Regions from separate parts of the Streptomyces sp. NPDC102490 genome, predicted to be linked through region 2. Evidence: predicted binding sites of a transcription regulator. Region 2 holds the regulator's gene; the other holds the start of a gene.

Region 1 (10,340 bases), on a different contig from region 2:
GCTCGGTCCACGGAGTTCGGGTCCTGGAGGTACTGCTGATAGATCTCGTCGACGAGCCACTCATTGGCACCGAAGGCGGCCGCGGGGTTCTTTCCCGCGCCTGCTTGGTCGGTGTCGGTCGAGATGCTCGAGTTACTGGGGGACTGTGGCGACACGGCGAGAACCGCCCTCTTCCGCTTCTTCACAAGATGGTGGACAGCGGGAATCAAGGCTACGCCTACCGGCCCCCGAAGGTCAGGCCGGGCCCGTTCATCGTCGCGTAAGTCACATCACAGACTGTGTTTCGGCGCTGGAAATGGCGGGAAACAAGCGAGGTTCCGCTACGTGCGGGATCGGGAGACCGCGACCCGGCGCCTCGAAAACGCGGGTCCGTGCCTGATCACACGTGTCCGCCAGGGCGGACGCAGTGGATCTTGGTGCTCCGCTGCGAACCCTACGTCAACCGGTCGTCGACGGCAGGCCCGGAAGAGTGATGAGGATCCGGCAGCCCCGCTCGGATTCGGCCACGCCGATCCGGCCGCCGTGCAGATCCACCGCCCAGCGCGCGATGGCGAGGCCGAGACCGGTGCCGCCGTCGCTGCCCGGACCGTGCGGCCGGGACACCGACCCCCGGTTGAACCGCTCGAACACCCGGCGCCACTCCGAGCGCGGAATGCCGGGGCCCTCGTCGAGCACCTCCAGCTCCAGCGACTCGGGCAGCTCCCCGCGCCGCGCCCGGACCGTCACCCGGCCGTGCGGCGGGCTGTGCTTGACGGCGTTGTCGATGAGGTTGGCGACGACCTGGTGGATGCGCTCGGGGTCGGCGTGCGCGGTCAGCTCCGGCGGGAAGACGTCCAGGGCCAGGTGCACGTCGGTGCGGGTGTGGCTGCCGGAGCCGGAGGCGATGCCCGCGCGCGCGGAGGCGACCATGTTGGCCTCCTTCAGCACGCCCGACAGGTACGGCCACACCTCGAAGCGCCGCTTGCGCAGCGGTATGACGCCGTTGTCCAGGCGGGAGAGGTCCAGCAGCGTCTCCACCAGCCGGCCGAGCCGCTCGGTCTGGCCGAGCGCGGTGCGCATGGTCTCCGGGTCGGCCTCGGTGACGCCGTCGACGATGTTCTCCAGCACCGCGCGCAGGCCCGCGATCGGGGTGCGCAGCTCGTGCGAGACGTTCGCCACCAGCTCCTTGCGCTGGAGGTCCTGGGCCTCCAGGTCGTCGGCCATGCGGTTGATGGTGACGGCCAGGTCGCCCAGCTCGTCGCGGCGGTTCTCGCGCACCCGGCGGGTGTAGTCGCCGTGCGAGATGGACCGGGCCACCGCGTTCATCTCGTCCAGCGGCGCGGTCAGCGAGTGCGCCACGAACTGCGTGATCAGCAGGGTGGCGATCATCGAGAACACCGTGATGAAGCGCAGCTCCGTCTTGGTGTGCACCGCGATCACCGACAGGCCGGTGGTGATCAGTACCGACGTGACGACCAGCGCGCCCAGCTTGGTCTTGATCGAGAACGGGCGTACGCCGCCCCAGGACTCCCCGGAGTGCCGAGAGCCGGGGCTCCTCCGTGCGGCTTCCCGTTCTCGGCTCATGGCGTCGGCGTCTCCAGCGCGTAGCCCACGCCGTGCACGGTGCGGATGCGCTCGGCGCCGATCTTCCGGCGCAACGCCTTGATGTGGCTGTCCACGGTCCGGGTGCCGGAGGCGTCCGCCCAGTCCCACACCTCGGCGAGCAGCTGCTCGCGGGAGAGGACCGCGCGAGGGGTGTTCGCCAGGCAGACCAGCAGGTCGAACTCGGTCGGCGTGAGGTGGACGTCCTCACTGCGCACCCGCACCCGGCGCTGCGCGTGGTCGATCTCCAGTTCGCCCAGGCGCAGGATGCCGCTGCGCGGCGTCGAGGCGGCCACCACGGCCCGCTCGACCCGCCGCAGCAGCACGTGCACGCGGGCGGCCAGCTCGCGCATCGAGAACGGCTTGGTCATGTAGTCGTCGGCGCCCACGCCGAGGCCGACCAGCATGTCCGTCTCGTCGTCGCGCGCGGTGAGCATCAGCACCGGCACCGGCCGCTGGGCCTGCACGCGCCGGCAGACCTCCAGGCCGTCGAAGCCGGGCAGCATGATGTCGAGGATCAGCAGGTCGGGCTGCCATGCCTCGGCCGTGTCGACGGCGGACGGACCGTCGCCCGCCGTTTGCACCAGGAACCCCTCGGCGCGCAGCCGGGTCGCGATGGCGTCCACGATCGTCTGATCGTCCTCGACCACCAGCACCCGACGCTGGGCGCCCTGGGTGGCCGTGCCGTTGTGGGAGGTCTGTGTCTGCTCCATCGCCCGCCCCTGAGGTGTGCTTTACGGAATCCGTGGGGTGATCCCATGACTGCGCTTGACGCTTGAATGATCCGCGTCAGGGCAGCAGCGTACGGGGAGTCACCACGCCTTTGCTATCCAGGCCCGACGCCGATGTGCACGACGTCCGGAACGCCCCGGGCAACGGGGATCTCTTCGGTACGCACCTGCTGGAAACCGGCATTACGCAAGGTTTCTTCGAATTCCGGAGAGGGCTGCGCGGACCATACGGCGAGCACTCCGCCGGGCCTCAACAGGCGTGCGCAGCCCGCCAGTCCGGCCGGTGCGTACAGCCCGTCGTTGCCCTCGGTGACGGTCCAGCCGGGGCCGTTGTCGATGTCCAGGCACAGGGCGTCGTACGTGTCGGATGTCTCATTGACGTACGCGACCAGGTCCGCCTCGACGACCTCCGTGCGGGGGTCGGCCAGCGCGTCGGCGGAGAGCGCGGCCAGCGGTCCGGTGCGGTGCCAGTCGATGATGGCGCCCTCGCGTTCGACGACCGCGATCCGGCCCCAGCGGGGGTCGGCGGCCGCGTGGGCGAGGGAGAAGCCGACGCCGAGTCCGCCGATGAGCAGGTGCGGCGCGGTCCGTCCGCCGGAGGCGGCCAGCGCGTCGGCCGCCGCGTCGACCAGCCGCCGCTCCGACCGCCCGTCGGAGGTGTCCATCAGGAAGCAGCCGTTGGCGATGATCTGGAGCAGGGTCCCGTGCCGGCGCAGGACCACCTCGCCGTACGGACCCTCGCGGCGGTCCAGCACCTCGGCGGGCTCGGGGGAGTCGTGGGTAGGGAGGGGCATCGGCCCATCCTGGCACCCGCCCCGCGCAGGAATGCCGCCCGGTCCGGCGGTGCTGTCCCCGGAGGCGGGATGTACCCCCGGAGCTTGATCGCTGAGAGCGAACATCCCTTGGGGAACAATCAGGGGCTCCCTTTCATTGAGTCGGTGTAACTCAACTTGACTGCCGAAGGGGAGATCATGGCTGCTGAGTCCGCCGCCTTCACACCGCTCACCCTGCCCGTGCTGCCGCTCGACGACGAAGTGGTCCTGCCCGGAATGGTCGTCCCCCTGGACCTGAGCGACGCCGAGGTGCGGGCCGCGGTGGAGGCCGCCCAGGCCGCCGCCAGGTCCGAGCCCGGCAAGCCCCGGGTCCTGCTCGTCCCGCGCATCGACGGCACCCACGCCGCCACCGGCGTGCTCGGCACGGTGGAGCAGGTCGGCCGCCTGGCCGACGGCGACCCCGGCGCCCTGATCCGCGGCCGTGACCGGGTGCGCATCGGCGCCGGCACCACCGGCCCGGGCGCCGCGCTCTGGGTCGAGGGCACCCGGGTCGACGAGACCGTTCCCGATCCGCTGCCCGGCCAGGTCACCGAGCTGGTGAAGGAGTACAAGGCTCTCGCCACCGCGTGGCTGCGCAAGCGCGGCGCCTGGCAGGTCGTCGACCGGGTCCAGGCCATCGACGACGTGTCCGCGCTCGCCGACAACTCCGGTTACTCGCCGTTCCTGAGCACCGAGCAGAAGGTCGAGCTGCTCGAGACCACCGATCCGGTCGCCCGCCTGAAGCTCGCCACCCAGCAGCTGCGCGACCACCTCGCCGAACAGGACGTCGCCGAGACCATCGCCAAGGACGTCCAGGAGGGCGTCGACAAGCAGCAGCGCGAGTTCCTGCTGCGCCGCCAGCTCGAAGCCGTCCGCAAGGAGCTGCGCGAGATCAACGGCGAGCAGGAGGGCGAGGAGTCCGACGACTACCGTGCCCGGGTGGAGGCCGCCGACCTGCCCGAGAAGGTCCGCGAGGCCGCGCTCAAGGAGGTCGACAAGCTGGAGCGGTCCTCCGACCAGTCGCCCGAGGGCTCCTGGATCCGCACCTGGCTCGACACGGTCCTGGAGATGCCGTGGAGCGAGCGCACCGAGGACGCCTACGACATCCGGGGCGCCCAGGCCGTGCTCGACGCCGAGCACGCGGGCCTGGAGGACGTGAAGGAGCGCATCACCGAGTACCTGGCCGTGCGCAAGCGGCGCGGCGACCGGGGCCTCGGCGTGGTCGGCGGCCGGCGCGGCGGTGCCGTACTGGCCCTGGTCGGTCCGCCCGGCGTCGGCAAGACCAGCCTCGGCGAGTCCGTCGCCCATGCGATGGGCCGCAAGTTCGTCCGCGTCGCCCTCGGCGGCGTCCGCGACGAGGCCGAGATCCGCGGTCACCGGCGTACCTACGTCGGCGCGCTGCCCGGCCGGATCGTGCGGGCGATCAAGGAGGCGGGGTCGATGAACCCGGTCGTCCTGCTCGACGAGATCGACAAGGTGGGCTCCGACTTCCGGGGCGACCCGGCCGCCGCGCTGCTGGAGGTCCTGGACCCGGCCCAGAACCACACCTTCCGGGACCACTACCTGGAGGTGGAGCTGGACCTGTCCGACGTGGTCTTCCTCGCCACCGCCAACGTCCTGGAGGCCATCCCGGAGGCCCTGCTCGACCGCATGGAGCTGGTCCGCCTCGACGGCTACACCGAGGACGAGAAGGTCGTCATCGCCCGTGACCACCTGCTCCCGCGCCAGCTGGAGCGGGCCGGACTGGACGCCGACGAGGTCACCGTCGACGAGGGCGCGCTGCGCAAGCTGGCGGGCGAGTACACCCGCGAGGCGGGCGTGCGCACCCTGGAGCGGTCCATCGCGCGGCTGCTGCGCAAGGTGGCGGCCCAGCACGAGCTGGGCGAGCGGGAGCTGCCGTTCACCGTCACCGACGGCGACCTGCGCGAGCTGATCGGCCGGCCGCACCACGTGCCCGAGTCCGCCCAGGACCCGGCCGAGCGGCGCACCGCGGTGCCCGGCGTGGCCACCGGTCTCGCGGTCACCGGCGCGGGCGGCGACGTCCTCTACGTCGAGGCGTCGCTGGCCGACCCGGAGACCGGCGCGGCGGGTCTGACGCTGACCGGTCAGCTGGGCGACGTGATGAAGGAGTCGGCGCAGATCGCGCTGAGCTTCCTGCGCAGCCACGGCGCCGAGCTGGAACTGCCGGTGGGCGACCTCAAGGACCGGGGAGCGCACATCCACTTCCCGGCGGGCGCGGTCCCCAAGGACGGCCCGAGCGCCGGCGTCACCATGACCACGGCCCTCGCCTCGCTGCTCTCGGGCCGGCTGGTCCGCACCGACGTGGCGATGACCGGCGAGGTCTCGCTGACCGGGCGGGTGCTGCCGATCGGCGGGGTCAAGCAGAAGTTGCTCGCCGCGCACCGGGCGGGGATCACCACGGTGATCATCCCCAAGCGCAACGAGCCCGACCTGGACGACGTCCCGGCCCAGGTGCTGGACACGCTCGACGTCCACGCCGTCACCGACGTCCGCCAGGTCCTGGAGCTGGCGCTCGCACCGGCGACCAACGGTGCGGAGCGTGAGGTTCCGGTCGCGGCGTGACGGACGCGCACCCAAGGGGCGAAGGCCCGGGTCCCGTGAGGGGGCCCGGGCCTTCGCCCGCGAGCGAGGGGCCGTCAGCCGTTGGCGAGGGCCTGGACGCGGTCCAGCGCGCCGTTGAACTTGTTGTGATCGCCGACGGTCGGACCGGACGACGTGTACTGCCACATCGTGTAGTAGCCCCAGCCGGCCGGCAGGGTGCCCACCGTCGTGGCGTACCGGGCGATCCACAGCGGGTTGTACGCGGCGAAACCGCCGTAGTTGCCGGTGCACTGGGTCCACCAGCTGGTGGCCGTGTAGATGACAGCGTCCCGGCCGGTGCGCGCCTTGTACGTGTTCAGGAAGTCGCGGATCCAGGAGACCATCGCGCTCTGCGACATGCCGTAGCAGGCGGCGCCGTACGGGTTCCACTCGATGTCGAGCGCGCCCGGCAGCGTCCTGCCGTCCCTGGACCAGCCGCCGCCGTGGTCGACGAAGTAGTTGGCCTGGGTGGCGCCGCTCGTCGTGTCCGGGGTGGCGAAGTGGTACGCGCCCCGGATCATGCCGACGTTGTAGGAGCCGTTGTACTGCTGGGCGAAGTAGGGGTTGGTGTAGTACGTCCCCTCGGTGGCCTTGGCGTAGGCCCACCTGACGCCGCTGTTCCACAGGGTCGACCAGGCGACGTTGCCCTGGTGGCTGGAGACGTCGACGCCCTCCGTCTGGGCCGCGCGGCCCGGGACGGGGGTGCCGTGTTCGCCGTCGTGGGCCGCGACGCCCATGCCCATGTGGGCGGAGCCGCGCGGCGGGACGTCCGCGGACGACGCGGCGTCGGCGGGAAGGGTGAACACGAGGGAGAACGCGGCGAGCAGGATTCCGGTGACGGCGAACCGCCGTCCACGGGCCGATCCGGATCTGTGCACGAGCATGACGTGCCTCCGCTGGCTCGGTGGTGCTCGGTGGGGGTTGCGCGGGTGGGGAGACCTGGATGGCGTGCGCATGCCATCCGGAGGTGCGGTGAAAACTCTACGCACGTAGAAACGGCGGGTGGAAGAGGACCGGGAGCCGCCGTTGGTCTAAGCCTGCGAAATACTTGGCGAGCTGCGGCGATGGCGGCCCGTGGCGGAAACTTTCAGGACCGGAAAATCGAGGCAGGGGCTGACGTGCACGAAGACGGGAACGGCGGCGGTCGCGCAGGCGAAGCCCGCCTGTCCGGCGGTGGTGTGAACCAACCCGAGTTCCTCGCCCTGGAACGGGAGCTGACCGTCCTGCTGCGACGGGCACGGGCCAACCAGGGGGAGATGGCCCGGGAGGTCCACCCTGACCTGGAGTCGTCCGCGTACGGCCTGCTCGTCCGGCTCGGCGAGTGCGGCGGCCAGCGCGCCACCGACCTCGCCGCCTTCATCGGCGTCGGCAAGGCGACGATGTCCCGCCAGCTGCGCGCCCTGGAGGACCTCGGACTCGTCGCCCGCGAGCCGGACCCCGCGGACGGCCGGGCCTGGCTGGTCACCCTCACCCCGGAGGGCCAGGCACGCGTCGGCCGGGTCCGGGAGGCCCGCCGTGCCCGGTACGCCCGCCGGCTCGCCGACTGGGACCCGCGCGAGGTGACGGAACTGGCCCGGCTGCTGCACGAACTCAACCGGGGGATGGAGAGGTAGGACCGGCGCAGGACGTCCGTCTCACCACTCGGCTCACAACTCGGCGTAGACCACCGTCGCGTCGTCGTGCGTCTTGCTGCGCCCGAGGAACGCCCGGTCGCCCGCCGCGTCCGCGCGCTCCAGCTCCCGCACCCGGTCCACCAGCGCCTGCGCGCCCTGCTTGCGCACCAGCGTCAGGCAGTCCGCCCAGTCGCCCTCCCCGAACTTCTCCACCCACCGCGCCGCCCCGTCCGTCAGCGCCGCCAGCGTCCGCACCCCCTCCCGCGGCAGCACCCCCGTCACGGCGCGCGCCGCCACCCCGGGGTCGGCCGCGGCCGTGAAGAAGCCGCCCTCCCTGTTGCGCAGTTCGGCGTCGATCACCGCATCGCTCACCAGTGCCGAGCGCGGCAGCCGGGACAGCCGGTCGTCCAGGACGGGCGTGAGGGTGCCGTCGGACGCCTCCACCAGCAGGGCCGAGTCGGACAGGACCAGGTACTCGACCGCGGCCGGGGACCAGCGGGCGAGAACCACGGTTGCCTGCGGTGTGCGCGGGTGAGAAAGGTCACAGGTTTCCGCGTGGGCCGTCGCGGTACGAGCGATGGCGCGGGACAGGACGTCGGCGAGGGGGAGATCCGGGAGTGAAACGGTCAGTTCGGTCAGCGCCCCACCCAGGCGCGCCGTGAACCACGGCACGGAATGCAGACAGCCCGTCGCGGTCCGTGGCGGCGTCACGCCGTCCAGCACGACGAGTGAGCCGCCCTGTCCGGAGGCCGGTAGTGCGACGCTCGCGAAGTCCTCGTTGGGCTGGTCGGCGAGGCCTGGTTCCGAGACGAGTTCCGTACGCATCCGGCCAGTCTGCACGACCCCTTCACGGCGTTCGCACAAGGTCGGCATCCTCCTGCGGACCTCCCGGAATCGAGGCCCCGGCGCAGGTCAGGCGCCGGATTTGAGGTGGAATTCCAGCCTCCGGCGGCGCGTGGCGGCACATAGTGCCACCGCCCGTCGCAGACGTCCAACCGGCTCGCCGGACACCCGTGCGGCACGAGCCGGGGGAACTTGCTCCTCAACTCCCCTCCGGGGTTCACTCCTTCGGGTGGCGGGTCGGATGATGCGCACTCACCGCCCACCGGCACTGGGAGGGTCGGGAACCGGTGGGGGGCCTGCCCCGCTCACGCGGTCTCCCCGCCCGACGCGCTGCCGGCGGCAGGGAAACAGCCCAGCGCCCGGCGGAGGGTGCACGCGCCCCCGACCGGCCAGTTGACGGAGCGCCACCCGGACCCCCGGGTACACGAGTCAGGAATGCGAGCACCGGTGCAGAAGACGCGGCCTCGTCGCACAGGCAAGCAGACGGCCCCCGTGGGGAGCGCGGAGCGCACCCCCGGCACCTCCACCCCTCCGCACCAGCCGGAGGCCCCCGTCGGCAAGGGCCGTCCCACCCACGTACGCAACCGCCTCATCGTCGCGGTGGCCGTCGTGGCAGCCGCCGTCGCCGGAGCCGGAGCCCCGTCGGTCGTGGCCGCCTCCGGGCAACTGCACGACTCCCAGGAACTGGTGACGCTCGCCGAGCAGACCCAGAGCGCGCTGACCCTCGCCCACTCCCTCGCCGACGAGCGCGACGAGGTCACCCCGTACATCGCGGCCGGCCGCCCCCAGTCCAAGGCGCCCTCCGAGCAGCGCAGCGCCCGCGTCGACCGCCAGGTGGAGGAGCTGCGCGCCGACTCCGACACGCCCGCCTCCCTGCGCGAGGACCTCGACGCCGTCGCCGCGCTGCGCCGCGCCGCCCTCACCGGCAAGAGCACCGCGCTCCAGGCCCACGAGGCGTACTCGGAGGCGATCACCGAACTCCACGCCCTGGCCGAGAAGCTGGGCGAGCAGATGCCGCCCCGCGCGGGCTCCGGTGCGTACGCCCTCGCCGAGCTGGACACCGCCGTCCAGCAGGCCGCCGCCACCCGCGGGCTGCTGCTGGCGGCGCTGAACGTGCCGAGCACCACCGAGACCGTCATCGACCCGCTCACCGGCCTGCCGACCGATACGACCGGCACCTCGGACGCCGACGCCGAGCAGCGCGACGCCCTCGCCGCCGCCGCGCAGCAGGCCCGGGTGCGCTCCGACGCGGCCCTCGCCGACTTCCGCGAGGGCGCCCCCAAGGAGGCGCGGAGCAGCTTCGACGCCACCGTCGCCGGGCCCGAGGTCAACTCGGCCGAGAAGTACCTGGCCGGCCTCACCGACCAGCCGACGCTCTCCGACGGCGACCTGCGCACCAGCACCAAGCGGCTGGACGCCGTGCTCTCCGCCCGCGTGGACGCGATGCGCGGCGCCGAGTCCGCGCTGTACGAGAAGCGCGTCCAGGCCCTGGAGCAGCTGCGCGACGACGACGTCACCGCGCTGGAGATCCGGATCGCCGTCCTCGGCGCCCTGATCCTGCTCGCCGTCGGCATCGCCACCGCCCTGGCCCGCACCCTCACCCGTCCGCTGTCGGTGCTGCGCCGCGGCTCGGCCCGGCTGGCCGAGGCGGAGGACCCGACGGCTCAGGAGCCGGTCGCCTTCACCGGCCGCAACGACGAGTTCGCCCAGGTGGTCCGCTCCGTCAACGCCCTGCACGCGCACGCCGCGACGCTCGCCGGGCGGGTCGCCACGCTGGAGTCCGACCGCAAGCACCTGGTCGGCCAGCGGCAGAAGATGGCCGACGCCCGGGAGGAACTGCGCGCCGAACTCGCCGAGTCCGCCGCCCAGCTGGAGGTGGTGCGCAAGAGCATCGGCTCCACCTTCGTCAACCTGGCGCTGCGCACCCTCGGTCTGGTCGAGCGGCAACTGGCCGTCATCGAGAGCCTGGAGGAGCGCGAGCAGGACCCGGACCGCCTGGCCACCCTGTTCAAGCTCGACCACTTCGCCACGGTCATGCGCCGGCACAGCGAGAACCTCCTCGTCCTCGCCGGTACCGAGCACGTCCAGCACAGCGCCTCCCCGGTGCCGCTGGTCGACGTGGTGCGGGCCGCGGTCAGCGAGATCGAGCGGTACGAGCG
Region 2 (10,340 bases):
GGTCTGCACGAGGCGGCGCAGCGGGCGGGCGCCGTAGGCCGGATCCATGCCCTCGACGGCCAGCCAGTCCAAGGCGTCGTCGGTGACCTCCAGGGTGAGGCGACGCTCGGCGAGCCGCCGGGCGAGCGCCTCGATCTGGAGCCGCGCGATCCGGCTCAGCTCGTCCTTGCTCAGGGCCGAGAAGACCACGAGGTCGTCGAGCCGGTTCACGAACTCCGGCTTGAACGACGCCCGGACCACCTCCAGGACCCGCTCCTTCTTCTCGGCCTCCCCGATCAGCGGGTCGACCAGGTACTGGCTGCCCAGGTTGGAGGTGAGCACCAGGATGGTGTTGCGGAAGTCGACGGTGCGGCCCTGCCCGTCGGTGAGGCGCCCGTCGTCCAGCACCTGGAGCAGGATGTCGAAGACCTCGGGGTGCGCCTTCTCCACCTCGTCGAGCAGCACGACGGTGTACGGCCGCCGCCGCACGGCCTCGGTGAGCTGGCCGCCCTCCTCGTACCCCACGTAGCCGGGCGGGGCACCGACCAGCCGGGCGACGCTGTGCTTCTCGCTGTACTCGCTCATGTCGATGCGGACCATGGCCCGCTCGTCGTCGAAGAGGAAGTCGGCGAGCGCCTTGGCCAGCTCGGTCTTGCCGACGCCGGTGGGGCCGAGGAAGAGGAACGAGCCGGTCGGGCGGTCCGGGTCGGCGATCCCGGCCCGGCTGCGCCGGACCGCGTCGGAGACGGCCCGTACGGCCTCGGTCTGCCCGATGAGCCGCTTGCCCAGCTCGTCCTCCATGCGCAGCAGCTTCTGCGTCTCGCCCTCCAGGAGGCGGCCCGCGGGGATGCCGGTCCAGGAGGCGACGACGTCCGCGATGTCGTCGGCGCCGACCTCCTCCTTGACCATGGTGTCCCTGGCGACCTCCTCCTCGGCCTCGGAGGCGGCCTCCAGGTCGCGCTCCAGGGTCGGGATCTCCCCGTACAGCAGCTTGCTGGCGGTGTCGAAGTCGCCGTCGCGCTGGGCCCGCTCCGCCTGTCCGCGCAGTTCGTCGAGCTTCTCCTTCAGCTCGCCGACCCGGTTGAGGGACTGCTTCTCCTTCTCCCAGCGGGCGTTGAGGCCGCGCAGCTCCTCCTCCTTGTCGGCGAGGTCGCGCCGCAGCCGCTCCAGGCGTTCCAGGGAGGCGGCGTCGGTCTCCTTGCCGATCGCCAGCTCCTCCATCTTCAGCCGGTCGACGGCGCGCTGGAGTTCGTCGATCTCGACGGGCGAGGAGTCGATCTCCATGCGCAGCCGGGAGGCGGCCTCGTCGACGAGGTCGATGGCCTTGTCGGGCAGGAAGCGGGAGGTGATGTACCGGTCGGACAGACTCGCGGCGGCCACCAGCGCGCTGTCGGCGATCTGCACCTTGTGGTGCGCCTCGTAGCGGCCCTTGAGCCCACGCAGGATCGCGATGGAGTCCTCCACGCTCGGCTCGGCGACCAGCACCTGCTGGAAACGCCGCTCCAGGGCGGGGTCCTTCTCGATCCGCTCCCGGTACTCGTCCAGGGTGGTCGCACCCACCATGCGCAGCTCGCCGCGCGCCAGCATGGGCTTGAGCATGTTCCCGGCGTCCATGGCGGAGTCCCCGCCGGCGCCGGCGCCGACGACGGTGTGCAGCTCGTCGATGAAGGTGACGACCTGCCCGTCGGAGTCCTTGATCTCGGCGAGGACGGTCTTCAGCCGCTCCTCGAACTCACCGCGGTACTTGGCCCCGGCGACCATGGCGCCGAGGTCCAGCGCGACCAGCCGCTTGTCCTTCAGCGACTCGGGCACGTCCCCCTTGACGATGCGCTGGGCGAGTCCCTCGACGACGGCGGTCTTGCCGACGCCGGGCTCGCCGATGAGGACGGGGTTGTTCTTGGTCCGCCGGCTGAGCACCTGGACCACCCGCCGGATCTCCTGGTCGCGTCCGATGACGGGGTCGAGCTTCCCGTCCCGGGCGGCGGCGGTGAGATCGGTGCCGAACTTCTCCAGGGCCTTGTACTGGCCCTCGGGGTCGGGCGTGGTCACCCGGCGCCCTCCCCTCGCCTTGCGGAAGGCCTCCTGCAACTTCTTCGCACTGGCTCCCTGCCCCTCCAGTACCTCACCGGCCGCGCCGCCCTTCGCGGCGATGCCGAGGAGCAGGTGCTCGGTGGAGAGGTACTCGTCCCCGAGCTCCTTGGCGCGGGCCTGGGCGTCGGCGACCACGGCGAGCATCTCACGGCTGGGCTGCGGGGGCGCGACGGTGGACCCGGTCACGCTGGGCAGCCCGGCGACGACGCGCTCGGCGCCGGAGCGCACGGCGGCGAGGTCGGCCTCGACTGCGACGAGCAGATCGGTGATGTTCTCGTTGTCCTGGCCCTGGAGCAGGGCCAGCAGCAGGTGGGCGGGGGTGAGGTCGGCGTTTCCCTCGGTCACGGCCCGGTTGCTGGCCGCGTTGATCGCGTCCCTGCTCCGGTTGGTCAGCTCGGCGTCCACGTTCTGCCTCTCCTCCTCGTGTCGGCCGTCGGCGGTCCGGCCTTGTCTCCCAGTGCTGACTCATCCAACGTACACAAAGTTGAGTCTATTCCACTCAAGGGGATCGGGAGGCGGAGCGGACCGCACCGCACGAGAGACTTTTCGGCCAACACGCAAGAACGCCGGTCATGGCTAGATGTCCGCACATGCGACAGCGGCGTCACCGTGTTCAGGTCACGGTGACGCCGCTGCCGGGGGGAAGCACCTGAGCGATTTGTTACGACGGGGGAATCGCGTCAGGCACTGCGGGGGGTGGCCGAGATGGTCCTCACTTCGGGGTCCTCCGGCTGTTCGAGCCGGTGGTCCCGCTGGTCCAGGTTCACAAAGATCATTCCGTAGCGGATGGCGCACCGCACAGGCTGCGGCGCCCCCCGAGGCCGCCGCAGACACCGGTAGGCCCGCACGTCGCCGTCCTCGTCCAGCGTGACGACGACCGGCTCGCCGAAGACGGTCACCATCAGGGAGTCACCGGCGTGCGGGATCGCGGTGACCAGGTCGATGAAGTGCCAGCCCGAGCGGTAGGCGGTGGCCATTTCACGACGGAAGGAGCGGTCGTCGGGTGGAGTACTCATGTCACGACCAGATGGTGTCACTCGTAGTGGCTTCGGCGTCAGCACCGACGGGCGCAGCGGACACCTCCGCCACTGACTCCACACTGCCCACTCGCTCGTCGCCCTGCGCTGTACCGAGGCCATTCAGAGCTCCGAAGGCCACGACGGCGGAGAAGGCGGCGACAAGCACCGAGCGAAGCATTCTCTTAGACATAGTCGGCTTCGTCCTCACTTGAAGGTCCCCTCTTCCCCCGTCGGATAAGACGATGGCTCATATAGGCACGTCATGGCCACACAATCGGTGCATCATGTTCCTGCACGTTCAGGACCCTGGGGGGTGGAGATTTGACAACGAATCGGACCAACGAGACACATCCCCATTCCATCACTGAACTGTGTAAGGACGGCGGGCGCCTCTACGCGAACGCCCTGCGTACCGGATACATCACGCGCGCCGACGCGGAGCCCGCTCCGTGCCTGATGGAGCTGGCCCTGCTGCATCCCGATCCCGACGACGCCAACCGGCTGCGCCCCGTGCCCCCCGCGGTCGCCCTGGCCCAGCGACTCAATCCGATCGAACGGGAGATCTCGCAGCGCAGGCGCACCTCGATCGAGCTGGCCGAAGCCTTCGAGCCGTTCATGGCCCTCAGTGCGCAAGGCACGTCGTCCACCCACTCGATCACCGTGCTGGAAGGCCTCGACCGCATCAACACCGCGCTCGACCTGGCCACGAACCAGTGCACGAACGAAGTGCTCAGCATTCAGCCCAGCGCCCGTCATCCGGAGCGGAGAGTCATCGAGGGGCTGGAGCGCGACAAGACCCTGACCGAGCGCGGGGTGCGGATCCGGACCCTCTACCAGCACACGGCGCGCTACAGTCCCGAGCGGCTGGCCTACGTGGACCGCTTCTCCAGCGGCAAGGCCGAGTACCGCACCATCGACGAACTGGTGGAACGCCTGATCATCTGCGACGAGACCGTGGCGTTCATCCCGGTCCGCGACGACCGGCAGGTTGCCCTGGAGATCCGTCACCCGGGACTCGTCGGCTACCTGATCAAGGTGTTCGAGTTCATCTGGAGCCGCGCCGTCCCGCTCACCGCCGGCGCCCCCTACGAGACGGCCCCCGACGGCATCACCGACATCCAGCACTCCATAGCCAAGCTCCTGGTGGAGGGCCACGTCGACGAGGCCATCGCCCGCCGCCTTGGCATGAACGTGCGCACCTGCCGGGCACACATAGCCAAACTGGCCACCGCCCTGGGCAGCGGAAGCCGCGCCCAACTCGGCTATCTCATCGCCCAGTCCGGGATCCTGGACCAAGGCAAACAGGACCTGGGAGGGGAAGCCCACCGATGACGGGCGGGACGCACCGGCACCACGGCGACGAACTGTGCGACACGGCACTCGGCCTCTACTCCCGCGCTCTGCGGGAGGGGCACCTGGACAGTGGCGAGGTGGCGGCCGCGCCGTGCCTGGTCGACCTCGGCTTCGTGCACCCGGCCATCGACGACTTGGACCGGCTCGAGCCGGTCGCACCGGCCGTCGCGCTGCAACGCCTGCTCCGTTCCTCGGAGGACCGCATCGCCGACGAGCGGCGCCGCGGTCAACGCATGGCCGACCTCTTCGAGCCCCTCATGCGCCTGGGCGCACACGGTGTCGCCGCCGAGGACACTCCGGCCCTCAGAATCCTCGGCAGCAAGGAGCGGGCGGGCCAGGCCATCGAGGAGGCCATGGCCGAGGGCAGAGAGGAACTCCTCGCGATCCAGCCGCACGACGCGCACGTCACCAGGCGTCCCGACATCCTCGAAGGGGCCCTGAAGCGGGACCAGGCCTTCCTCGACCGCGGTGGCCGCGTGCGCGCCCTGTACCAGCACACCATGCGCCACGCCCCCTACGCACGCGCCCGCTACGAGCACCTGACCGGCGACGTGGAGGCCCGCACGCTCGACGAGGTGACCGAACGGCTCATCATCGTCGACCGCGCCGTCGCCTTCATCCCCGCCAGCGCCGACCGCTCACGCGCCCTCGAAGTCCGCCACCCCGCCCTCATCGGCTACTTCGTCAACACCTTCGACCGGCTCTGGCACCTGGCCACCCCCATGCACCCCCAGGCCGTCCACCAGCCCACCCTCAACGGCATCACCCCCCGCCAGCGCGCCATCGCCACCCTGCTCATCGAGGGCCACACCGACAGCGACATCGCCGACCGCCTCGGCATGAACGTGCGCACCGCCCGCGTCCACATCGCCAAACTCGCCGCCACCCTCGGCAGCGAGAGCCGGGCCCAGCTCGGCTACCTCATCGGGCAGTCGGGGCTTCTCGACCAGGAAGGATGACGGGGGCCGGCGTGCCGTGCGGGGAGCCGTCCAGGCCGGCCTGGGCGATGCGGACGCCCAACTGCGTGCGGCTGGCCGCGCCCAGGGTCTCCGAGAGGCGGGCGATGTGCGCGCGGGCCGTGCGGACGCTGATGCCGAGGCGTTCCGCGATCACCGCGTCCTGGTGGCCCTCGGCGAGCAGCGCCGCGATGGACTGCTCGCGGTGGGAGATGCCCTCGATGCCGGTGTCGGGGAGGGGCGCGGTCAGGGGGATGGCCAGGCGCCACAGGCGTTCGAAGACCGTGACCAGGTAGGCGATCAGGGCCGGGTGGCGCAGTTCCAGGGCCATCGTGCGGTCGGTGTTGGCGGGGATGAAGGCGACCGTGCGGTCGAAGAGGATGAGGCGGTCGATGACCTCGTCCAGGGTGCGGGCCTCCACCGCGTCACCCATGAGTTCGAGGTAGTTGAGCAGGCCCTGCCCGTGCCGGGCCACATGCGTGTACAGGTCCCGCATCCGCACCCCGCGCCCGCGCAGCGCCAGCGCCCGGTGCAGCCCCTCGGACAGCTCGTGCTCGCGCCGGATGCCGCCGGGCTGGACGGTGAGCACCTCCGTCGTGCAGGACTGCGTCGCCTCGTCCATCGCGGCCTGGATGCGGGACAGGCCGTCCAGGACCCGGATCGCCGTGCGCTCCGGGCCGGCCGGGGTCTGGAGCAGCCTGCCGAGGCCCGCGTACCACTCGAAGGCCTCCACGGCCGAGCCCACCCGCCGCTGACTGGCGCTGACCTCGTCGTGGACCCCGCGCAGCAGCCGGGTCATGACCTCCTGCGGGGAGGTCGGCACCAGCCAGTCCATGTCGTCGGGGTCGGGGTGCAGCAGGGCCAGTTCGAGGAGGCAGGGGACCGGCTCGGCGTCCTGGCGCGGCACCCTCCCGCGCCGGACGGCCCGGGAGTACAGGCGGTCTCCGGCCGCGCACAGCCGCTCGGCCCCGTGCGGGTGCTCCTGAGCCCCGTGCCCGGCCATCGCCCATCCCACCCCCGGTTCCGGCTTTCCGCAGCGCAACTATGCGCGGCCCGGACCGGCTCCGCAACACGGCTCCACCCCGCACGGGGCACGAAACGAGCCGGTTGCGACCGGAATGACCCGCCGGTGGGACCCGGAAGACACACGGCCTACTTCAGGCCGAGTTCCTCGCACGCGTCCGCGTACTTGGCCGTGCAGATGTCGGTGACCTTGTAGAAGCCGTCCGCGACGACCGTCTCCTCGATGTTGGCCTTGGTGAGGGCGACGACGGGGACGAGCTGGGCGGGGATGCCCTTGAGGGTGGGGCTGTCGACCTTGTCGCGGGCGAGCGCGTCGAACTGGATGTCCCGGCCCTGGACCCGCGCCACGGCCATCTCCGCGGCGTTCTCGGCCTCCTGCGGGTAGGACTTGTACACGCTCATGTACTGCTCGCCGGTGACGATCCGCTGCACCGCCGCGAGTTCCGCGTCCTGGCCGGTGATCGGCGGCAGGTCGGTGACGCCCGCGTCCTCCAGGGCCTTGATGATGCCGCCCGCCATGCCGTCGTTGGCCGAGTAGACGCCCGCGATCTTGTTCTTGCCGATCTTCTCGATCGCCTCGGTCATGTTCGCCTCGGCGTACTCCGGCTTCCAGTCCTTGGTGTCGAAGGACTGGGCGATCGTCACCTTGCCGTTCAGCTCGGACAGCGCGCCCGCCTTGAACTGCTTGGCGTTCGGGTCGGTGGACGAGCCGTTCATCATGACGATCTTGTCGGAGCCGTCCGGGTCGCCGCCGAGCGCCTCGATGAGGGAGCGGCCCTGGACCTCGCCGACCAGCTCGTTGTCGAAGGATATGTAGGCGTCGATCGGGCCCTCGGCCAGCCGGTCGTAGGCGATGACGGGGATGCCGGCGTCCTTGGCCTTCTGCACGGCGTCCCCGATGGCGTGCGAGTCGACCGCGTCCAGCACGATCACGTCGACGTCGTCCTCGATCATCTGCTGCATCTGGTCGGCCTGCTTGGTGGCGCTGGCCTCGGCGTTGGCGTACTTGACGATGCCCTCGTCCCGGGTGAGTTCGCCGATCTTCTTCTTGAAGAAGGGGTAGTCGAACTGCTCGTAGCGCGTGTTCTCCTTCTCCGGGAGCAGCAACCCGACCAGGAGGTCGTTGCCCTTGGTCGGGCTCGCGCCGTCACCGCTCTCCGACGCGCCCAGCACACCGCAGGAGGCCAGCGAGAAGGTCATCAGGGACGCGGCCACGGACATGGCGGTTCGACGGGCACGGCTGCTCACTGCGCTAGACCTTCCGACACACGGGTGTAGTTGGTACCGAGGGGCCCAGATGACCCGGGTGAAGGAAGCCAACGCTGTCTTCACCAAATCGTCAAGAAGTACTAGACCAATGAGACAGCACCGTTGTGAACAAGCCCCGGAGGACGAGTCCGTCCTCCGGGGCCGCCGGTGCCGTCTTCCCTTGTGCCGCCTGCCGGCCCGGGTCAGTCCGAGGACTGGCCGTGGCGCTTGGGCCGCCAGACCACCAGGGCGCTGGTCTGCTGTACCTCTTGGTAAGGAACCAGGTCACGGCGGTACGACGCGTGCACCGCGGCCTCGCGCTGGCGCATCGCGGTGGCCGCGCCGTCGAGGGCTGCGGCCAGCTCGGCCGCGCGGGCCTGGAGCTCGGCGACCTGGTTCTCCAGCTCGATGATGCGCTTGATTCCGGCCAGGTTGATGCCCTCGTCCTGCGACAACTGCTGAACCTGTCGGAGCAGTTCGATGTCGCGGGCCGAGTAGCGCCGGCCCCGGCCGGGCGTGCGGTCCGGGGAGACCAGGCCGAGGCGGTCGTACTGGCGCAGGGTCTGGGGGTGCAGGCCGGAGAGCTGGGCCGCCACCGAGATGACGTAGACCGGGGTGTCCTCGGTCAGTTCGTACGGGTTGCGTCGCCGACCGTCCATTCCCGTCAAGCTCCCTTCGCGGCCTGGAACAACTCCGCCCGCGGATCGTCGTCCGCGGTCGCCTCGCGATACGCCTCCAGCGCGTCACGAGCCTTCCCCGTCAGATCCTTCGGAACACTCACCTCCACGGTGACCAGAAGGTCGCCGCGGGTGCCGTCCTTGCGGACCGCGCCCTTGCCCCGGGCCCGCATGGTGCGGCCGTTGGGCGTGCCCGCCGGAAGCTTCAGCGTGACCGGCGGACCGCCCAGGGTCGGGACCCGGACCTCGCCGCCGAGGGCCGCCTCGGCGTAGGTGACCGGGACGGTGACGGTGAGGTTGTCGCCCCGGCGGCCGAACACGGGGTGTTCCTTGACGTGCACGACCACGTACAGGTCGCCCGCCGGACCGCCCCGCTCGCCCGGTGTGCCCTTGCCGCGCAACCGGATGCGCTGCCCGTCCGACACCCCGGCGGGGATGCGGACCTGCATGGTCCGCGAGGACTTGGCGCGTCCGGAGCCCTTGCAGACCTCGCAGGGGTCCTCGGCGATCAGGCCGCGGCCCTTGCAGTCCGGGCACGGGTCGGTGAGCGAGAAGCCGCCGCCCGAGCCCCGGGCGACCTGGCCGGTGCCGACGCAGGTCGGGCACACGCGCGGCGTGCCGTTCTTGTCGCCGGTGCCCGAACAGGCCTTGCAGGGCGCCTGCGAGGACATCCGGAGCGGCACGGTCGCGCCCTCGATGGCCTCGGTGAAGCTCAGGGTGACCTCGGACTCGATGTCCTGCCCGCGCCGCGGCTGCGTGCGCGGGCCGGCGCCGGGTCCGCCGCCGGTGCGGTTGAACAGGCCCCCGAAGACGTCGCCCAGGCCGCCGCCGAAACCGCCGGCGCCCTGGCCCCCGCCCTGGGCGCCGCCTCCGAAGAGGTCGCCCAGGTCGAAGTTGAAGGTGCCGCCGCCGGCGCCCGGCCCCGGACGGAACCCGCCGTTGCCGAAGAGGGCGCGGGCCTCGTCGTACTCCTTGCGCTTCTTGGGGTCACCGAGGATGTCGTTGGCCTCGGAGATCTCCTTGAAGCGCTCCTCCGCCTTGACGTTTCCCTTGTTGGCGTCCGGATGGTTCTCGCGGGCGAGCTTCCGGTACGCCTTCTTGATCTCGGCCTCGGTGGCGTCCTTGGGGACGCCGAGAACCTTGTAGTAGTCCTTCTCGATGAAGTCCTTCGTGCTCATCCCCGACGTCCCTCCTTCCTCGGCTTCCTCGTCACGTCAAGCTCAGCCCTCGTCCGGGCCACCGCTCTCCTTGCTTCCGGCGTTGTCCTCCGCGTCGGTGGCGTCCTGCCCCTCGGAGCCGGCCTCGGCCGGCTTGACCGTCTGGGCGCCCGGCTGCGGCTCGGCCACCGCCACCCGCGCGGGGCGGATGGTGCGCTCGCCGATCCGGTACCCGGGCTGAAGGATCGCCACGCAGGTCGTCTCGGTGACGTCCGGCGCGTAGGAGTGCATCAGGGCCTCGTGGATCGTCGGGTCGAAGGGCTCGCCCTCCTTGCCGAACTGCTGGAGGCCCAGCTTGGCGACCGTGGTCTCCAGCGACTCCGCGACGGACTTGAAGCCGCCGACCAGCTCGCCGTGCTCCCGGGCGCGCCCGACGTCGTCGAGCACGGGAAGCAGCTCGGACAGGAGGTTCGCGACCGCGACCTCCTTGACCGCGACGCGGTCCCGCTCCACCCGGCGGCGGTAGTTCTGGTACTCGGCCTGGAGGCGCTGGAGGTCCGCCGTGCGCTCGTTCAGCGCGGTGCGCACCTGGTCCAGCTGGGCCACCAGGCCCGCGTTCTCGCTCGCGTCCCCGGCCGGGGCCGCCCCCTCCTCGGAGGCGGCCTGCGGCTCGGCGTCGTCAGGGGTGGCGCCGGAGGGGACGTCGGGCTTCTCGTCGAAACCCGGGGTCTCCTCCGTCACGCGGCACCGTCCTTGCGCTCGTCGTCCACGATCTCGGCGTCGACGACGTCGTCGTCGGCACCCTTGCCGTCGGCACCGGCGTCGGCGCCCGGGGCC

Evidence for each region. Region 2 encodes HspR, which represses chaperone genes until heat shock. Its sites were predicted from a motif close to TTGAGNNNNNNNNNCTCAA; they were not measured.
Region 1: the regulator HspR is predicted to act here: its motif matches at 3,243-3,261, upstream of lon (endopeptidase La).

The regions. Positions count from the first base shown of each region.
Region 1 is NZ_JBIWJU010000001.1:153,713-164,052, reverse strand. It holds gene ACIRGB_RS00780 (multifunctional oxoglutarate decarboxylase/oxoglutarate dehydrogenase thiamine pyrophosphate-binding subunit/dihydrolipoyllysine-residue succinyltransferase subunit) at 1-155, opposite strand, end outside; gene ACIRGB_RS00775 (sensor histidine kinase) at 439-1,563, opposite strand; gene ACIRGB_RS00770 (response regulator transcription factor) at 1,560-2,294, opposite strand; gene ACIRGB_RS00765 (spermidine synthase) at 2,408-3,106, opposite strand; gene lon (endopeptidase La) at 3,284-5,707, shown strand; gene ACIRGB_RS00755 (lysozyme) at 5,782-6,609, opposite strand; gene ACIRGB_RS00750 (MarR family winged helix-turn-helix transcriptional regulator) at 6,844-7,338, shown strand; gene ACIRGB_RS00745 (protein phosphatase 2C domain-containing protein) at 7,372-8,163, opposite strand; gene ACIRGB_RS00740 (nitrate- and nitrite sensing domain-containing protein) at 8,617-10,340, shown strand, end outside.
Region 2 is NZ_JBIWJU010000002.1:424,288-434,627, reverse strand. It holds gene clpB (ATP-dependent chaperone ClpB) at 1-2,475, opposite strand, end outside; gene ACIRGB_RS05440 (hypothetical protein) at 2,751-3,086, opposite strand; gene ACIRGB_RS05435 (helix-turn-helix transcriptional regulator) at 3,411-4,421, shown strand; gene ACIRGB_RS05430 (LuxR C-terminal-related transcriptional regulator) at 4,418-5,401, shown strand; gene ACIRGB_RS05425 (LuxR C-terminal-related transcriptional regulator) at 5,364-6,401, opposite strand; gene ACIRGB_RS05420 (sugar ABC transporter substrate-binding protein) at 6,551-7,669, opposite strand; gene ACIRGB_RS05415 (heat shock protein transcriptional repressor HspR) at 7,873-8,328, opposite strand; gene dnaJ (molecular chaperone DnaJ) at 8,334-9,524, opposite strand; gene grpE (nucleotide exchange factor GrpE) at 9,567-10,244, opposite strand; gene dnaK (molecular chaperone DnaK) at 10,241-10,340, opposite strand, start outside.